One region of the Ottowia sp. VDI28 genome, then DNA from elsewhere that is predicted to be linked to it. Evidence: predicted binding sites of a transcription regulator. Region 1 holds the regulator's gene; each other region holds the start of a gene.
What was found. The regulator HrcA, encoded in region 1, represses chaperone genes, less so after heat shock. The targets are predictions, from matches to a motif close to TTAGCACTCNNNNNNNNNGAGTGCTAA.
Positions count from the first base shown of each region.

Region 2: a site for HrcA is predicted at 2,179-2,205, ahead of groES (co-chaperone GroES). Genes of this name have one in related genera too.
Region 3: a site for HrcA is predicted at 2,109-2,135, ahead of rpoH (RNA polymerase sigma factor RpoH). Genes of this name have one in related genera too.

Region 1 is NZ_CP149820.1:2,469,695-2,475,071, reverse strand. It holds gene WJU18_RS11855 (DMT family transporter) at 1-327, shown strand, start outside; gene WJU18_RS11850 (AMP-binding protein) at 344-2,038, opposite strand; tRNA gene WJU18_RS11845 (tRNA-Arg) at 2,245-2,321, opposite strand; tRNA gene WJU18_RS11840 (tRNA-Ile) at 2,503-2,579, opposite strand; gene WJU18_RS11835 (riboflavin synthase) at 2,741-3,373, shown strand; gene hrcA (heat-inducible transcriptional repressor HrcA) at 3,393-4,400, opposite strand; gene WJU18_RS11825 (NAD kinase) at 4,485-5,377, shown strand, end outside.
Region 2 is NZ_CP149820.1:5,299,501-5,304,877, forward strand. It holds gene WJU18_RS25245 (GntR family transcriptional regulator) at 104-901, opposite strand; gene WJU18_RS25250 (NADP-dependent oxidoreductase) at 997-1,974, opposite strand; gene groES (co-chaperone GroES) at 2,306-2,596, shown strand; gene groL (chaperonin GroEL) at 2,711-4,360, shown strand; gene WJU18_RS25265 (midcut-by-XrtH protein) at 4,561-5,241, shown strand; gene WJU18_RS25270 (polysaccharide deacetylase family protein) at 5,262-5,377, opposite strand, start outside.
Region 3 is NZ_CP149820.1:4,742,579-4,747,955, forward strand. It holds gene WJU18_RS22660 (acryloyl-CoA reductase) at 1-591, opposite strand, end outside; gene WJU18_RS22665 (CaiB/BaiF CoA transferase family protein) at 635-1,849, opposite strand; gene rpoH (RNA polymerase sigma factor RpoH) at 2,168-3,109, shown strand; gene WJU18_RS22675 (SCO family protein) at 3,174-3,785, opposite strand; gene cyoE (heme o synthase) at 3,834-4,778, opposite strand; gene WJU18_RS22685 (COX15/CtaA family protein) at 4,775-5,377, opposite strand, start outside.

The DNA of each region.
Region 1 (5,377 bases):
AGCCAGATCGGAGCAGCCTTGGGTCTGGCGCTACCCGCGCTCTGGCTCATGCCAGCGGAAATGCCCAGCCTCACTGCCTGGAGTTCCATGCTGGCGCTCGGCGCGATCTGCACCGGCGTGGCCTACGTTCTGTACTTTCGCCTGATCGAGCAACTGGGTCCGGCGCGCGCGCTGACGGTTACCTTCACCATTCCCGTATTTGCCATCATCTACGGCGCCGTGCTGCTGGGTGAGGCTGTGACGCTCCAGATGCTCCTGTGCGGCGCCATCGTAATCTGCGGCACCGTGCTTGCCACGGGGCTCGTCAAGCTGCGGATCTCATCTTGAGATCGTGAACGCATTCTCAGGCGGTTTTGTCTTCCTGCAGGTTGAGTGCCTGCTTGGTGAGGTCGCGCATCACAAATTTCTGGATCTTCCCGGTGATGGTCATCGGGAATGATTCAACGAAGCGGACGTAGCGCGGCACCTTATAGTGGGCGATCTTGCCCTGGCAGAACGCGCGGATTTCCTCGGCTGTGGCCTGCTGCCCGTTCTTGAGGATGATCCAGGCGCATAACTCCTCGCCGTATTTGCTGTCGGGTACGCCGATGACCTGCACGTCCGACACCGCCGGATGGCGGTAGAGGAATTCCTCGATCTCACGCGGATAAATATTTTCGCCTCCGCGAATGACCATGTCCTTGATGCGTCCGACGATGTTGACATAGCCCTCGGCGTCCATCGTGGCGAGATCACCGGTGTGCATCCAGCCTTCGTCATCGATGGCTTCGCGGGTCTTTTCTTCATCGCCCCAGTAGCCCTGCATCACCGAATAGCCCTTGGTGCACAACTCGCCGGTTTCTCCGGTTGGAACCACACTGCCAGTGCCGGGGTCGATCACCTTGATTTCGATATGCGGCTGCACGAGCCCTACGGTGGAAACGCGCTTTTCCAGCGGTGTCTCCGTGGTGCTCTGGCAACTGACGGGGCTGGTCTCGGTCATGCCGTAGGCGATCGTGACTTCATCCATGTGCATCAGCTCGACCACCTGCTTCATGACTTCGATTGGGCAGGGCGATCCCGCCATGATGCCGGTGCGCAAGCTCGATAGATCGAATTCCTTGAAGCGCGGGTGGGCCAGCTCGGCGATGAACATGGTCGGCACACCATGCAGGCCGGTGCATTTTTCTGCCTGCACCGTCTCGAGCACCGTGAGGGGATCGAAACCGTCGTTGGGATAGACAATGGCCGAACCGTGCGTGAGGCAGGCCAGGTTGCCCAGCACCATACCGAAGCAATGGTAGAGCGGCACGGGAATGCACAGGCGGTCGTGCTCGGTCAGCTTCATACATTCGCCGATGAAGAAACCGTTGTTCAGGATGTTGCGGTGAGTCAGCGTGGCGCCCTTGGGGAAGCCGGTGGTACCGCTGGTGAACTGGATATTGATTGGTTCATTGGCATCGAGCGTGGCACCGATCCTGGCCACTTCCGGGTCTGCGGGATCGCCAGTTGCCATCAGGTCAGCGAAGCTCAGCATGCCGGGCTGCGGCGCTGTGCCGAGTTGTACCACTGTCTTGAGCGCAGGTGCCCGTACGGCATTGAGCTCGCCGGGCGTGGCGCTCGCCAGTTCAGGCGCGAGGTCGTTCACGATCGCGAGGTAATCACTGGTCTTGAAGGCCGTCATGGTGACCAGCATCTTGCAGCCGACCTTGTTGAGCGCATATTCCAACTCGGTCACGCGGTAGGCTGGATTGATGTTCACCAGCACGATGCCTACTTTGGCGGTGGCGATCTGCATCAGCAGCCACTCGCTGCTGTTGTGCGCCCAGATCCCGACCCGCTCGCCCTTGGCAAGACCGGCGCGGATCAGTGCGCTGGCCAGGCGATTGGCTTCGCGGTCGAGTTCGGCGTAGGTGAAGCGGACGCCCTGGTGACGCGACACCAGCGCCTCACGGGCTGGAAAGCGTGCCGCCATGGCTTCGAAGTGTCGGCCGATGGGCGCTTCGATCAGGGGGGTATGGGTGGTGCCGACGTCGTGGCTTTGCGTGAGACGATTCATGAGGGGCTCCGTGTAGGGCACTGGCTTGGTAGGTGCCTGAGCCAAACTGTACTGCAGCGTGGGTGTCTGCTAATTGAAGGAGCCGCGGTGGCCTGGATTGAGCACGTGCAGCGAGTCAAGCCTAAGTCCCTTGGCCAGCTCACCGAGCGATCTGATTCCACAAATGAAAAAGCCTTGCAAACTTTTGGTTTGCAAGGCTTCCCATATGGTGCGGCTGGCAGGATTCGAACCCACGACCCCTTGGTTCGTAGCCAAGTACTCTATCCAACTGAGCTACAGCCGCGAAGCCATGAAGTATAGCACGCATTTTTTACCGGATTACGCAGCCAAGAAAATTTCTTGAAAAATTCACTTGGCCTATCCTGGCCTACCGATGGTGCTGCGATCAAACTGCACTCGTCACTTACATGAGCGGGTGAGGCCAATCACAGCTGTCGTGCGGCAGCTTGCTACTTCAAGGCGGATGGTAGGGCGTGCAGGGCTCGAACCTGCGACCAAGGGATTATGAGTCCCCTGCTCTAACCAACTGAGCTAACGCCCCGCCGAACCAAGCATTCTATCGGGTGGCAAGACATGCTTTGCCTTTCGTCAGCAAAAAGCTTGCTGAACAGGTGAATCCCCCGGTGGGGTTGATGCGTCACAATGCAGATCTATCAAGCCTCGCAGTATGTGTTTTTGAGGCTTTTCCAATGGGACGCTTTTATGTTCACAGGCATCATCACCGCTGTCGGCCGCATCGCTGAAATAAGCGATCTGGGGGCGAGCAGCGAGCACGGGAAGCAATTGCTCATCGAGGCGCCGGCAGGTTATCTGGATGACGTGGGGCTGGGCGACAGCATTGCCATCAATGGCGCTTGTATGACCGCTGTCACCATCGATGCGCCGGCCGGGCGTTTTGCCATCGACATTTCCGCTGAATCTCTGGCGCGCACCAGCGGGCTCGATCGCTCGGGGCCTGTCAATCTGGAAAAGGCTTTGCGCGCGAACGACAGGCTGGGCGGGCATATCGTGTCGGGCCATGTGGATGGCGTTGGCACGGTGCTCAGGTTCGAGCCGGTAGGCGAGAGCTGGCTGCTGCGCATTCTGGTTCCTGCCGCGCTGGCTCGGTATCTTGCCTACAAGGGCTCCATTACCGTCAATGGTGTCAGCCTGACGGTCAATGAGGTGGAAGATGCAGAGCAAGGTTGCGCAATCAGCATCAACCTCATTCCTCACACGGTGCAGAACACGGCGCTGCACGCGCTGGCGCAGGGGACTCAGGTCAACCTGGAGATCGACATGATCGCGCGCTACGTGGAGAGAATGCTGTCGGTGGATCCGGCGATTAGCAAGTAAGCGCCATTCGCCCTGCGTCCTACCGCCCGCTCTGGCTCAGCGCATTGCTGACCAGGCGGGACGTGATGTCCACGATCTGGATCATGCGGTCGTAGGGCATGCGCGTGGGGCCGATGACGCCCAGCGTGCCGACGACCTGGCCGTCGACCTCGTAGGGGGCACTCACCACCGAGAGATCCTCTACCGGCACGGTCTGGCTTTCGCCGCCGATGAAGATGCGCACACCCTCGGCCTGGCTGGAAATATCGAGCAAGCGCATCAACTGCGTCTTCTGCTCGAACAGATCGAATGCCCGGCGCAGCTGGTTCATGTCGCTGGAAAAATCGCTCACGGCCAGCAGATTGCGCTCACCAGAGATAATGACCTCGTCCTGCGCTTCTGTCAGGGCCTCCGAGCCCGCCTGCACGGCCGCTTGCATCAACCCGGCGATTTCACCCCTGAGCTTGTCCACTTCCTGGCGCAGGCGCGCGCGCACCTGCTCGATGGCCATGCCGGAGAAATGCGCGTTGAGGTAATTGGATGCCTCTATGAGCTCCGAAGAAGTGAAGTCCGTCTCGGTGAACAGCACCCGGTTTTGCACATCGCCATCCGGCGCCACGATGATCAGCAGAAGCCTTCGCTCCGATAGCCTCAGGAATTCGATATGCCGGAACACCGAGGTTCGCCGCGGCGCCATGACCACCCCGACGAACTGCGACAGGTTGGAGAGCAGGTGCGCCGCGCTGGCGATGACTTTCTGCGGCTGGTCAGCCGGCAGGGACGGCGCGGCCAGCTCTTCCCGCTGCGCCGTCAGCATGGTGTCCACGAACAGGCGGTAGCCTCGTGCAGTGGGCACCCGCCCTGCAGACGTGTGCGGGCTGGCGATAAGGCCCAGATCCTCCAGATCCGCCATCACGTTGCGTATGGTGGCGGGAGACAGCTCCAGCCCGGGCGCGCGCGAAAGCGTGCGCGAGCCAATCGGCTGGCCGTCGGCGATGTAGCGCTCGATCAGCATCTTGAGCAGCAGGCGCGAACGATCATCAAGCATCAATATTTTCTCAAATCACACTGAAAAACGCGAAAGCCACGACCCTCCGCTTTCAGGTTCAAATCATTATGATGTAATTTGCCGATGCAGCCTTCTTTTCACCGCGTCGCCCTCGTTGGCAAATACCAGGAATCAGTCTCGGGCGCCATCGACGAATCGGCGCGCGAACTCATTGCCGACCTTGGCGGTTTCCTGAGCGGTTTGAACTGCGAGGTAGTGCTGGAAAAGCAGACCGCCCAGAATACCGGCCTGGCGGAATTCCGCTCGCTGGAGGTTCCCGAGATCGGCGATGAATGCGATCTGTGCGTGGTGGTCGGCGGCGACGGCACCATGCTGGGCGTGGGGCGCCAGTTGGCCCGCTACGGCACGCCGCTGATTGGCATCAACCAAGGGCGCCTGGGCTTCATCACCGATATTTCCCTCGATCAGTACCGTGAAGTGCTCCCCCGCATGCTGGCCGGCGAGTATGAGGAAGACCACCGCAGCCTTATGCTGGGCAAGGTCATACGCGAAGGCCGCTGCGTGTTCGAGGCCCACGCCATGAACGACGTGGTGGTCAACCGGGGCTCCGCCTCGGGCATGGTCGAGCTGCGGGTGGAGGTGGATGGCAATTTCATCGCCAACCATCGTGCCGACGGCATCATCGTGGCCACGCCGACCGGCTCCACCGCCTATGCACTTTCCGCGGGCGGCCCGCTGCTGCACCCCCTGGTGCCAGGATGGGCATTGGTGCCGATCGCCCCCCATACCTTGTCCAACAGGCCTATCGTGTTGGCTGATCCTGTAGAAATAGCCATTGAGGTGGTCGCCGGCCGGGACGCCAGTGCCAGTTTCGACATGCAATCCATTACCTCGCTGCACCATGGCGACCGCATCCTGGTGCGCCGCTCCGAGTTCCGCGTGCGCTTTCTGCACCCCAAGGGCTGGAGCTACTTCGATACCTTGCGCGAAAAACTGCATTGGAACGAGGGAGGCGG
Region 2 (5,377 bases), 2.8 Mb from region 1:
TTTCACCCAGTAGCGGGGTACTGAACGGTACTTGATATCCTCTTATCCTGTCAATAGGCTTTTATAGACAAACAGGCGCCGACTCGCCCGTTATCCAACGTGATCACATACCTTCGAGGTACTCGTCGAGCTTGCGCTCCATGCTGTAGAGATCGCCCAGATAGGTCGAGTTGCCCAGATAGACCACACGGCCATCCTCATCGCAGAACACACGCTCCACACGCGCCACCGGTGAAGCCATATTGCAGCCCAAGGCCTCCGCCTCGGCGAAGTCCGCGGCCGCCACGCGCACACGCTCGCGCGCCAGCGTCACTTTGCTGGCGGAGTACTTCACGACCAGCCTGACGAGCTTGAAGAGACTCTCGGCCTCTTTCGGAAAGCGTTTGTAGATATCGGCAGGGATGTAGACGCCCGAGCACGCATAGGGCTTCTCGCCCGTGCAATCCACCTTGCGCAGGTACATATACGGCCCCACCGACTGACCCACATCCCAACGAGTGGACGGCAGCTCCGCCACACGCTGGCGGGAAATCACGCGGATGGTGTAGTCCGGCGCCTGCGCATCCACTGCCGCCAGCGAAGCGAAGAGCGGTGACTCTTCGATCTGCTGAGGCACGTACGTCACAAAGGTACGGCGGCCTCGCTGGCTGGAAACCATGCCCTCTGCCGCCAGGATCTGCAATGCCTGGCGCACGGTGATGCGCCCCAAGCCGTACTGCGCGCAGAGCTCCTCGATGCTGGGAATATCGGAGTCTGGCGCCCACTCCCCGTCAATGATCCGGCTGCGCAGCACGCTGGCCAGTTGGGCGTAGAGCGTAGTGGCTCCGACGACGAACTTCGGCGTGGAACGCGAGCGCGCCGGCGCGGCGGCGGTAGAAGCAGTAGCAGCTGTTCGGGGCATGCGGCGAAGTCCTTGCGAAGAATGATCCTGATGGTTGCGATTGTCCACGGCCTTTATCTTTATTCTTCGCCGCGGCCTCTAGTCTTTAGAACCTGTCACAACTTCACCAACGTTTTGCCGAGGTGGCCTCCTTGCAGCATGGCCACGAAGCCCGCTACCGCGCTGCCGATCCCGTCATAGACATGCTCCCGTCCAGGATGGATCCGGCCTTCGCGGATCCACTGCCCCATCTCCCGCAGGAACTCCGGACGGCGGTCCAAGTGGTCGGAAAGAATGAATCCATGCAGATGCAAGCGTTTCGCGAGGATCGGGAACCAGCCGGGACCGGCCTCGGGCGCATCGTTGTACTCAGAGATGAGTCCGCACAATACGACGCGCCCATCCCGCAGCATGAGGGGCCATACGGCGTCGCGCACCTTGCCTCCCACGTTTTCGAAATACACATTGACGCCCTGCGGACAGGCTTGGCGCAACAGCGCCTCGAACTCTGGGGCGCGATAGTCCACGCAGGCATCAAATCCCAGCTCCTGAACCACGTAGGCGCATTTTTCGGCGCCCCCCGCGACCCCCACCACCCTGCAGCCCAGCAGCTTGGCCATTTGCCCCGCCACGGAGCCCACCGCGCCGCTGGCCGCGCTGACTACCACCGTTTCACCTGGCCGAGGCAGGCCAAACTCGCGCAAACCTACGTAAGCGGTCATGCCGGAAGTGCCTAAAGCACCAAGCCACACCGTGGAATGCGCCAGATCCGCATCTGCCCGCACGAGCGAATCGCCGGGGTGTGCCGAGTACTCTTGCCACCCGCCCGCCATGGCCACGGCCTGATCACCTACGCGCCACTTCGGATCGTTGCTGCGAACCACGTACCCCACCGCCTGGCATGGCATGACGTCCCCGATCGGCAGCGGGGGCGCGTATGAAGCCACCTCTGACATGCGCAAGCGCGCGGCTGGCGCAAGGCCCAGGAATACATGGCGCAAGAGCACCTCTCCCGGGGCTAAAGAAGGCAGCGCCGCCTGCTCAAGGCGGAAATTCTCGGCCCGGGGCAATCCGTGCGGACGTGAGGTAAGCACCCATCTTTGCTGGAAATCAGGCAACGCAGGTGATGCGAGTGACCCGGAGAGTTCCGAAGAGATCGTATATATCATATAAAGCCTATTGACCCACCTATAGGATTAGTTGTCAAGCCATTCTATCCCGGGTAGAGCAACGGCCGTCACATTCCAACCGTATCGTGGCGTCAAGCTGTCTTGAAATCATCAAAAATACCCTTATGATTAGCACTCGTTGGAGATGAGTGCCAACAACACACTCTCCTTCGCCTTTCAGGCCAACGTTCGGCGAGTTTTAGCCGGGTGAATGGCTTTTTCAGCTTCGTTTCAGACCAACCTATCAGGAGAACCCATGAAACTGCGCCCTCTCGCCGATCGCGTGATCGTCAAGCGCCTCGAGAACGAAACCAAGACTGCCTCCGGCATCGTGATTCCCGACAACGCGGCCGAGAAGCCTGATCAAGGCGAAGTGCTGGCCGTGGGCCCGGGCAAGAAGAACGACAAGGGTGACCTGTCGGCCATGAACGTGAAAGTGGGCGACCGCGTTCTGTTCGGCAAATACAGCGGCCAGACCGTCAAGGTCGATGGCGACGAACTGCTGGTGATGAAAGAAGACGACCTCTTCGCCGTCGTCGAGAAGTAATTCTTTTGGGTTGACCGCTCGGCATTTGAGGCTGACCGCGGCACCTATCCCCTCTTTTTCAGTTGAGCTGGTGCGCTGAACGCCCAGGGCTCAACACCAACGGAGAATTTTGAAATGGCAGCAAAAGACGTAGTTTTCGGCTCTGACGCCCGCGCCCGCATGGTTGAAGGCGTGAACATCCTGGCCAACGCGGTCAAGACCACCCTGGGCCCCAAAGGCCGCAACGTGGTGCTGGAGCGCTCGTTCGGCGCCCCCACCGTGACCAAGGACGGCGTGTCCGTGGCCAAGGAAATCGAACTGAAGGACAAGCTTCAGAACATGGGCGCGCAAATGGTCAAGGAAGTGGCTTCCAAGACCAGCGACAACGCTGGTGACGGCACCACCACCGCGACCGTGCTGGCCCAGGCCATCGTGCGCGAAGGCATGAAGTACGTGGCCGCCGGCATGAACCCGATGGACCTCAAGCGCGGCATCGACAAGGCCGTCGCCGGCCTGGTCGAGCAGCTCAAGAAAGCCAGCAAGGCCACCACCACCAGCAAGGAAATCGCTCAGGTGGGCTCCATCTCCGCCAACTCCGACGAATCCATCGGCAAGATCATCGCCGACGCGATGGACAAAGTGGGCAAGGAAGGCGTGATCACCGTTGAAGACGGCAAGAGCCTGGACAACGAGCTGGACGTCGTGGAAGGCATGCAGTTCGACCGCGGCTACCTGTCCCCCTACTTCATCAACAACCCTGAGAAGCAGGCCGCGATCCTGGACAACCCCTATGTGCTGCTGTTCGACAAGAAGATCAGCAACATCCGCGAACTGCTGCCCACGCTGGAAGCCGTTGCCAAGGCTGGCCGTCCGCTGCTGATCATCGCTGAAGAAGTCGAAGGCGAAGCCCTGGCGACCCTGGTGGTGAACACCATCCGCGGTATCCTGAAAGTGGTGGCTGTGAAGGCACCTGGCTTCGGCGACCGCCGCAAAGCCATGCTGGAAGACATCGCCATCCTGACCGGCGGCAAAGTGATCGCCGAGGAAGTGGGCCTGTCGCTCGAGAAAGTCACGCTGGCCGACCTGGGCCAAGCCAAGACGATCGAAGTGGGCAAGGAAAACACCACCATCATCGACGGCGCTGGCAAGGCTGCCGACATCGAAGCGCGCGTCAAGCAGATCCGCGTTCAGATCGAGGAAGCCACTTCTGACTACGACCGCGAGAAGCTGCAAGAGCGCGTGGCCAAGCTGGCTGGCGGCGTGGCCGTCATCAAGGTCGGTGCAGCCACCGAAGTCGAGATGAAAGAGAAGAAAGCCCGCGTGGAAGACGCCCTGCACGCTACCCGCGCTGCTGTGGAAGAAGGCATCGTGGCTGGTGGTGGCGTGGCCCTGCTGCGCGCCAAGCAATCTGCTGGCGAAATCAAAGGCATCAATGCCGACCAAGACGCCGGCATCAAGCTGGTGCTGAAGGCCATCGAAGCTCCCCTGCGCGAAATCGTCTACAACGCCGGCGAAGAGTCCAGCGTGGTGGTGAACAAAGTGCTGGAAGGCAAAGGCAACTTCGGCTACAACGCCGCCAACGGCGAGTACGGCGACATGATCGAAATGGGTATCCTGGATCCCACGAAGGTCACCCGCACCGCTCTGCAGAACGCTGCCTCCGTGGCTGGCCTGATGCTGACGACCGAAGCCATGGTGGCTGAAGCTCCGAAGGACGATGCGCCTGCCGGCGGCGGCATGCCTGGCGGCATGGGTGGCATGGGCGGCATGGACGGGATGATGTAAGCCCACGTCCCTGCAAATACCTAGGGAGCCGCTCCATGCGGCTCCCGGATTGCTAAAAAACCCTCCCTTGAACCGGAGGGTTTTTTATTTTTAAACTATATTAATTATATTCAAATTAAATTTAATTAATAAATTCAAATAGGCGCCATAAAATTCCATGACATAAAAATTTCACCTGAACCAACGCAAAGGAGGCGCATTTGATTATCAATAGCCGAGGGATTTCAAGGAATACAAGCCATGAGGGCGGTAGCCAAGAACTAAAGAGCGGTGCGAATCGCCGGCCATACTTCAGTAAACCTCTCCTGAGCGCACTGGCCGCCATCGGTTTGGCAGGGTTTTCAATGTCGGCACATGCTCAAAGCTGCGGTATCTCTGTCGGCTATCAAGCAGCCGTAAGCAACAATATCTCGTCAGTTCCCAGTTTGGGGACATTAGGTTTGGCTGCACTTGCCGCAGCATTGGGTATATTGGCTTGGCGGAAACGACACACGCTGGACCGGGAGGGAGGTATCCGGAAATGGATGCCGGCAGTTTTGCTGACCTTGGCGGGCATATTGGGTATGCAAGGAGGAAACGGATTTATTCAATCAGTCCGTGCCGCAGGCCCTTATGAGTTTTCAAGCGCGACTGGAGGTACGGTAGAAGACCTCAATATGGCGTACGAAGAGCCGTCTCCATTCATCACGATTACGAATTCCAGCGGCAAGCGCATCAGGATCAGCAGCAATGCAAATCCCGATGAAACTGGTACTTGCGTCGTTGGAGCCGAGATTGCTCCGGGATCATCCTGCACGACGCAGGCCGTCTGCGGCGGTGGTAGCAGCGGCGGCGGTGGTGGAAGTGCCGGCGGCGGAGGCGGTGGAAGCGGCGGGCTATAAAGTTCACAGACACGCTCTGCTCAGAGCGTGCACACCTCGCCTTGCAGCGCCAGGGTGCCGCTGCGCCCAGGTATTTCCCCCATCATCACCCGATGACGGGGAAGCGTTGCCGCATTGAGCGAGGTAAACAGCTCCC
Region 3 (5,377 bases), 2.3 Mb from region 1:
GCTGGCGCCAATCTTCCTGAGGTATTCGCTCTGCGCAGGCTTGCCCGATATGGCGACCACCTCATAGCCGAGATTGGCCAGCATATTGATGGCCAGGCTGCCAACGCCCCCCGTCGCGCCGGAGATCGCGATGGGACCACCTCCGGGTTCGACACCCGCCTTCTGCAACCGGTCAATGGCCAGTGCCGCTGTCAGGCCGGAGGTTCCCAGCACCATGGCTTCGAACAACGACAGCGATTCGGGCAACGGAACCACCCATTCGGCCGGCACCCGGGCGTAATCGGCGTAGGCCCCATCGTGCATGGTTCCCAGCTGGTAATTGGTGACCGCAACCCGGTCTCCCGGCTTGAATCGCTCATCGGAGGAGCGGACCACCGTACCGGAGAGATCCACGCCTGTGACGCAAGGCCGATCCGTCCGCACGTTGCGGCCCACGCCGCGGGCGGCCATGGCGTCCTTGTAGGTGATGGCAGAGTAGGCCACCCTGATGAGTACCGGCCCGTCATCAATTTCATTCAGGGCAAGCTGCTCGAACTTGCATACGGGCTGTCCGTCGATCGTGTGGACTCGAAACGCCTTGAAGTTTTCCATCTTCCTCTTTCTCAGAAAAATCACATCACAGGATGGATTTGAATCAATCATTCACAAAAACCACCCCGGATTGAATAAGTTCACTCACCTTTTCATCCGAGAGATTCATGTGTTTTTTCAAAAAACTTTCAGTATCTTCCCCAGTTTTTCTTCCGGCCCATCGTATGGATCCAGGTGTTCCACTAAGCTTCGGCGTGATACCTGCCAAAGTGACAGACCCCAGGTCGCCGTCCGGGACGTCAATCAACATATCCCTCGACTTGAAGTAATCATCATTAAAGATATCCTTCATCTTGTAGATTTTTGCGGCGGGAACGTCGTGCCGGTCCAGCATTTGCTGTATCGTGGCCGAATCTTTTCTCCCAACCCATTCCTGGATGAGCCCTTCCAGCTCGGATTCATGGCTGTTTCTGGCTTGCTGAGTTTTGTATTTCGCATTCTCGGCAATTTCAGGTTGATCCATGGCCAACGCCAAACGCCTGAAAATTCCATCCGCCAACGCTGCGATATGGATGTATTCACCATCCTTGCATCTGAAAATCGTGTTGGGTGCGCTGTTGGGCAAACGCGCCCCTGACCGGGTCTCCTCGATGCCCTTCTGGGCATAGGCAGGCACAAACGACTCCATGAAGCTGAAAGCAGACTCAATCAAACTGACGTCGATCACCTGTCCCTTGCCGTTGACGGCCCGTGCTCTCAAGGCCATCAGCGCGCCGATCACGCCATAGAGAGCCGACACGTAATCGGTCAACGGCATTGCCACACGCGAAGGCGGCCGGTCCGGTTCACCAATCAAATCACGCAGGCCGCTCATGGCCTCGCCAATCACCCCGTACCCCGGCCTATTCCGATAATTCCCAGTCTGTCCATATCCACTGATTCGAACCATGATCAACCTGGGGTTCAATCTGGAGAGCTCCTCAAAGCCAAGATTCCATTTTTCCATGGTTCCTGGCCTGAAATTTTCAATCAGAATATCGACATCAGAAATCATTCGGCGAATCAATTCCTGACCTTCACTCCTTTTCAAATCAATGGAAACATTGAGTTTGTTTCTCAGAATGCTGGCCGCATATAAAGATTTTCCTTCAGCATGATGCCCCAGACCACGAATGGGATCACCACCAGGTGATTCAATTTTTATAACTTCGGCACCGAAATCACCCATCAGCCGCCCACAGAAAGGGCCTGATGCTGTCGATCCGATTTCCAAGACTTTCAAACCATGCAAAGCACCAAAATCTTCCAAATGACTCATTTCCATCGCATGCCTTTTTTCCACTGCCTATGGAAATTAAAACATCGCACAAAAAAAATGGAAATTCGATAATTTGAGACGGCCACTTCCAATTGTTGGTAGTCCCGCCTGCCGGCCTGTACGCCTTTCGTCCGAGCACGGTCCACGTTGCCGGCCAGCACATGCTGCAAGCGGAATCCGCCCTCCTCCTACAGCCCTCTCGACGCAAAGGGACAAAAATTCAGGCGTACAGTGAACCCTGTCCAGTGAACTTTTTGACTTAGCACTCACTCCAACAGAGTGCTAAAATACCTGACTATGACTAAAGGACATTCCAAGATGAGCACAGCGGTTTCTGCCTCTGCCCCCAGTGCGGTGGCGCTGGCCAATCCATGGGCCGTCGTCCCGTCCCTGGGCAACCTCGATGCCTACATCACGGCCACCAACCGGCTGCCGATGCTGACGCATGAGGAGGAGCAGCGCTATGCCCGTGAACTGCGCGAGACAGGGAATCTGGAAGCAGCCGGAAAGCTGGTGCTGTCGCACTTGCGGCTGGTCGTTTCCACCTCTCGCCAGTACCTGGGCTATGGCCTGCCCCATGCCGACCTGATTCAGGAGGGCAACGTGGGCCTGATGAAAGCCGTCAAGCGCTTCGACCCTGACCAGGGCGTGCGCCTGGTGAGCTACGCACTGCATTGGATCAAAGCCGAGATCCATGAGTACATTCTGAAAAACTGGCGCCTTGTGAAGGTGGCAACCACCAAAGCACAGCGCAAGCTGTTTTTCAATCTGCGGTCCATGAAGCAAGGCTTCAAGGCCGAGGACGCTGAACAGGAGATCACTTACCGTGACAGCCTGTCCGACGCCCAGATCGACGTGGTGGCTCGCGGGCTGAACGTGAAGCCCGACGAGGTGCGCGAAATGGAAACGCGCCTGTCTGGCGGCGATGTGCTGCTCGACCCGTCACCCAGCGACGACGGTGAGCAGGCTTTCGGCCCCATCGCGTACCTATCGGATGCCAACCACGAACCCACGGCCATGATCGAATCGGCCCAGCGGGACGTCCTGGCCACGGAAGGGATCGCGACCGCCCTGAAAGGCCTGGATGAGCGCAGCCGCCGCATTGTGACCGAGCGCTGGCTGAACGTACGCGACGATGGTTCGGGCGGTATGACGCTGCACGAGCTAGCCGACGAATACGGCGTGAGCGCCGAGCGTATCCGCCAGATCGAGGTGGCAGCCATGAAGAAGATGAAGGCAGCTCTGGCGGAATACGCCTGAGCCTTGAAGGTCCGAAGAAAAGCCGTCCACTGCCTGAGGCAGTGGGCGGTTTTTTCTTGCCCGATCAGGCGCCCTTGAGCAGCAGCTTCACGTCGTCCGCCAATGCTTGGGCGCCGCTGCCATAGCGGGCGTACAAGCGCAACTGGCCTTTCTGGTCGTAGACATAGCTGGCAGCTGTGTGATCCATGGTGTAGCTGGTGGGAGTCTTGCCGTCTACCCGCTTGAAATAGATCTTGAACGCCTTGGCGGTTTCTGCCAGCTTCTCTGGGGAAGCGGCATACAGAGCGACAAAGCTGGGATCGAAGCTGCCCATGTAGGCCTTGAGCACTTCAGGGGTGTCGCGCTCTGGATCGACGCTGATGAAAATCCCCTGCAACTTGTCGCCATCGGCCCCGAGCAGCTTCTTGGCCTCGGCCAATTCGGCCATGGTAGTGGGGCAAACATCCGGGCATTGGGTGTAGCCGAAGAAGAGCACGACGACCTTGCCTTTGTAATCGGCCATGGTGCGAGGCTGACCGTTGAAATCGGTCAATTGGAAATCCTTGGCGTAGTCGGCACCCGTGAGATCCACGCCATGAAATTGAATCTTGGCGTCCGAGCACGCGCCCAGGAAACCTGCGACGGGCAACAGCAGGCCCGCGGCGGCCATGCTTTTCAAGGTTAGACGGCGTTGCATGAAAATCCTCGATTTGACTTGGTGGCCTATAGGCACCAGGTTAAGAAATCAGATGAAGTAGTGGTCCACCAGGAGCGCCGCAAACAGCAGCGCCAGATGGATCAGCGAAAAACGGAAGGTCTTGCGCGCCAGCGCATCGGAGTATGCACGCCACAGTTTGAAGGCATGCCAGATGAAACCGGCGTTCAACACCAATGCCGCCGCCAGATACAACCAGCCGCTCATACCGTAGATGAAAGGCAGCAGGCAGGCAGCCAGCAGGATGAAGGTGTAGAGCAACACCTGCAGCCGCGTGAACTCGTTACCGTGGGTCACCGGCAGCATCGGCAGACCGCTCTTGCGGTAGTCTTCGACGCGGTAGAGCGCCAACGCCCAGAAGTGAGGCGGCGTCCAGAGGAAGATGATCAGGAACATGATCAGCGCCTCAGGGCCGACCTGGTCTGTCATGGCCGCCCAGCCCAGCACGGGGGGCATGGCGCCTGAGGCGCCACCGATGACGATGTTCTGCGGCGTCAGGGGTTTCAGGATTACCGTGTAGATCACCGCATAGCCCACAAAAGTGGCGAAAGTCAGCCACATGGTGAGAGGGTTGATCCAGACGTACAGAATGGCCGAACCCACGGCGCATAGCGCTGCCGAAAAGCTGAGGGCCTGTTTATCAGAAAGTTCTCCGCGCGCGGTCGGCCGCCACGCGGTTCGCTTCATTTGGGCATCGATGCTTTTCTCGATCAGGCAGTTGAAGGCGGCTGCGGCACCGGCAACCAACCAGATACCGATGCAGGCCACGGCCATCCTGGCCAGCTCCGGGCCGCTGGGCAAGCCGGGCACGGCCATCACCATGCCGATCAAGGCGCAGAACACAATCAACTGAACCACGCGCGGCTTGGTCAGTACATAGAACTGGCGCCACACCGGCATGGAAGACACCGAAGCGCCAGGAGCGGCAGGCGCTGTGCTGTTGATGGGTGAAGGAGCAGGAGCTCGCGTATTCATGGGGTAACCTTTTGCAGCACGCCTTGTCCGGCTGGTTGCAATGCATCATTTGCGGCCATGCGGCGGCTGGCGCACAAGGCCCAGGCCAATACGGCCAATAGTGCGGCAGCACCGCCTGTATGCGCCAATGCGGCAACCAGCGGCCAATCCAGCACGACGTTCGAAAGGCCTGTGAGCAGTTGCAATGCCGCGAGCAAACCTATCCAGCGCCTCTGAGCCGCCAGACGGCCCGCCCGGTGCAGGCGCCATACCAGCATGCCCAGCACGATGAACACCGTGTAGGCGAACAAGCGGTGCGTATAGTGAATGGCTGTGAGCGCCGAGAAATCCAGGCCACTGCCGTCGCGCAGGAAACCGAGCGGACGCCACAGTTGAAAGCCCTGAGCAAAATCCATCTCCGGCCACCAGCCCCCCTGGCATTGCGGGAAGGTGTTGCATGCCAGCACCGCGTAGTTGGTACTGACCCAGCCTCCCAGGGCGATCTGCACGCCGACCATCACCGCGGCCAGCCACAACAGCGCACGCAGGCTGCGGGAAAGCTGCTCGCGCACCGCACCTGCGGTTTGCCGGTATTGCTCGGCTTGCACGGCCAACAGCAC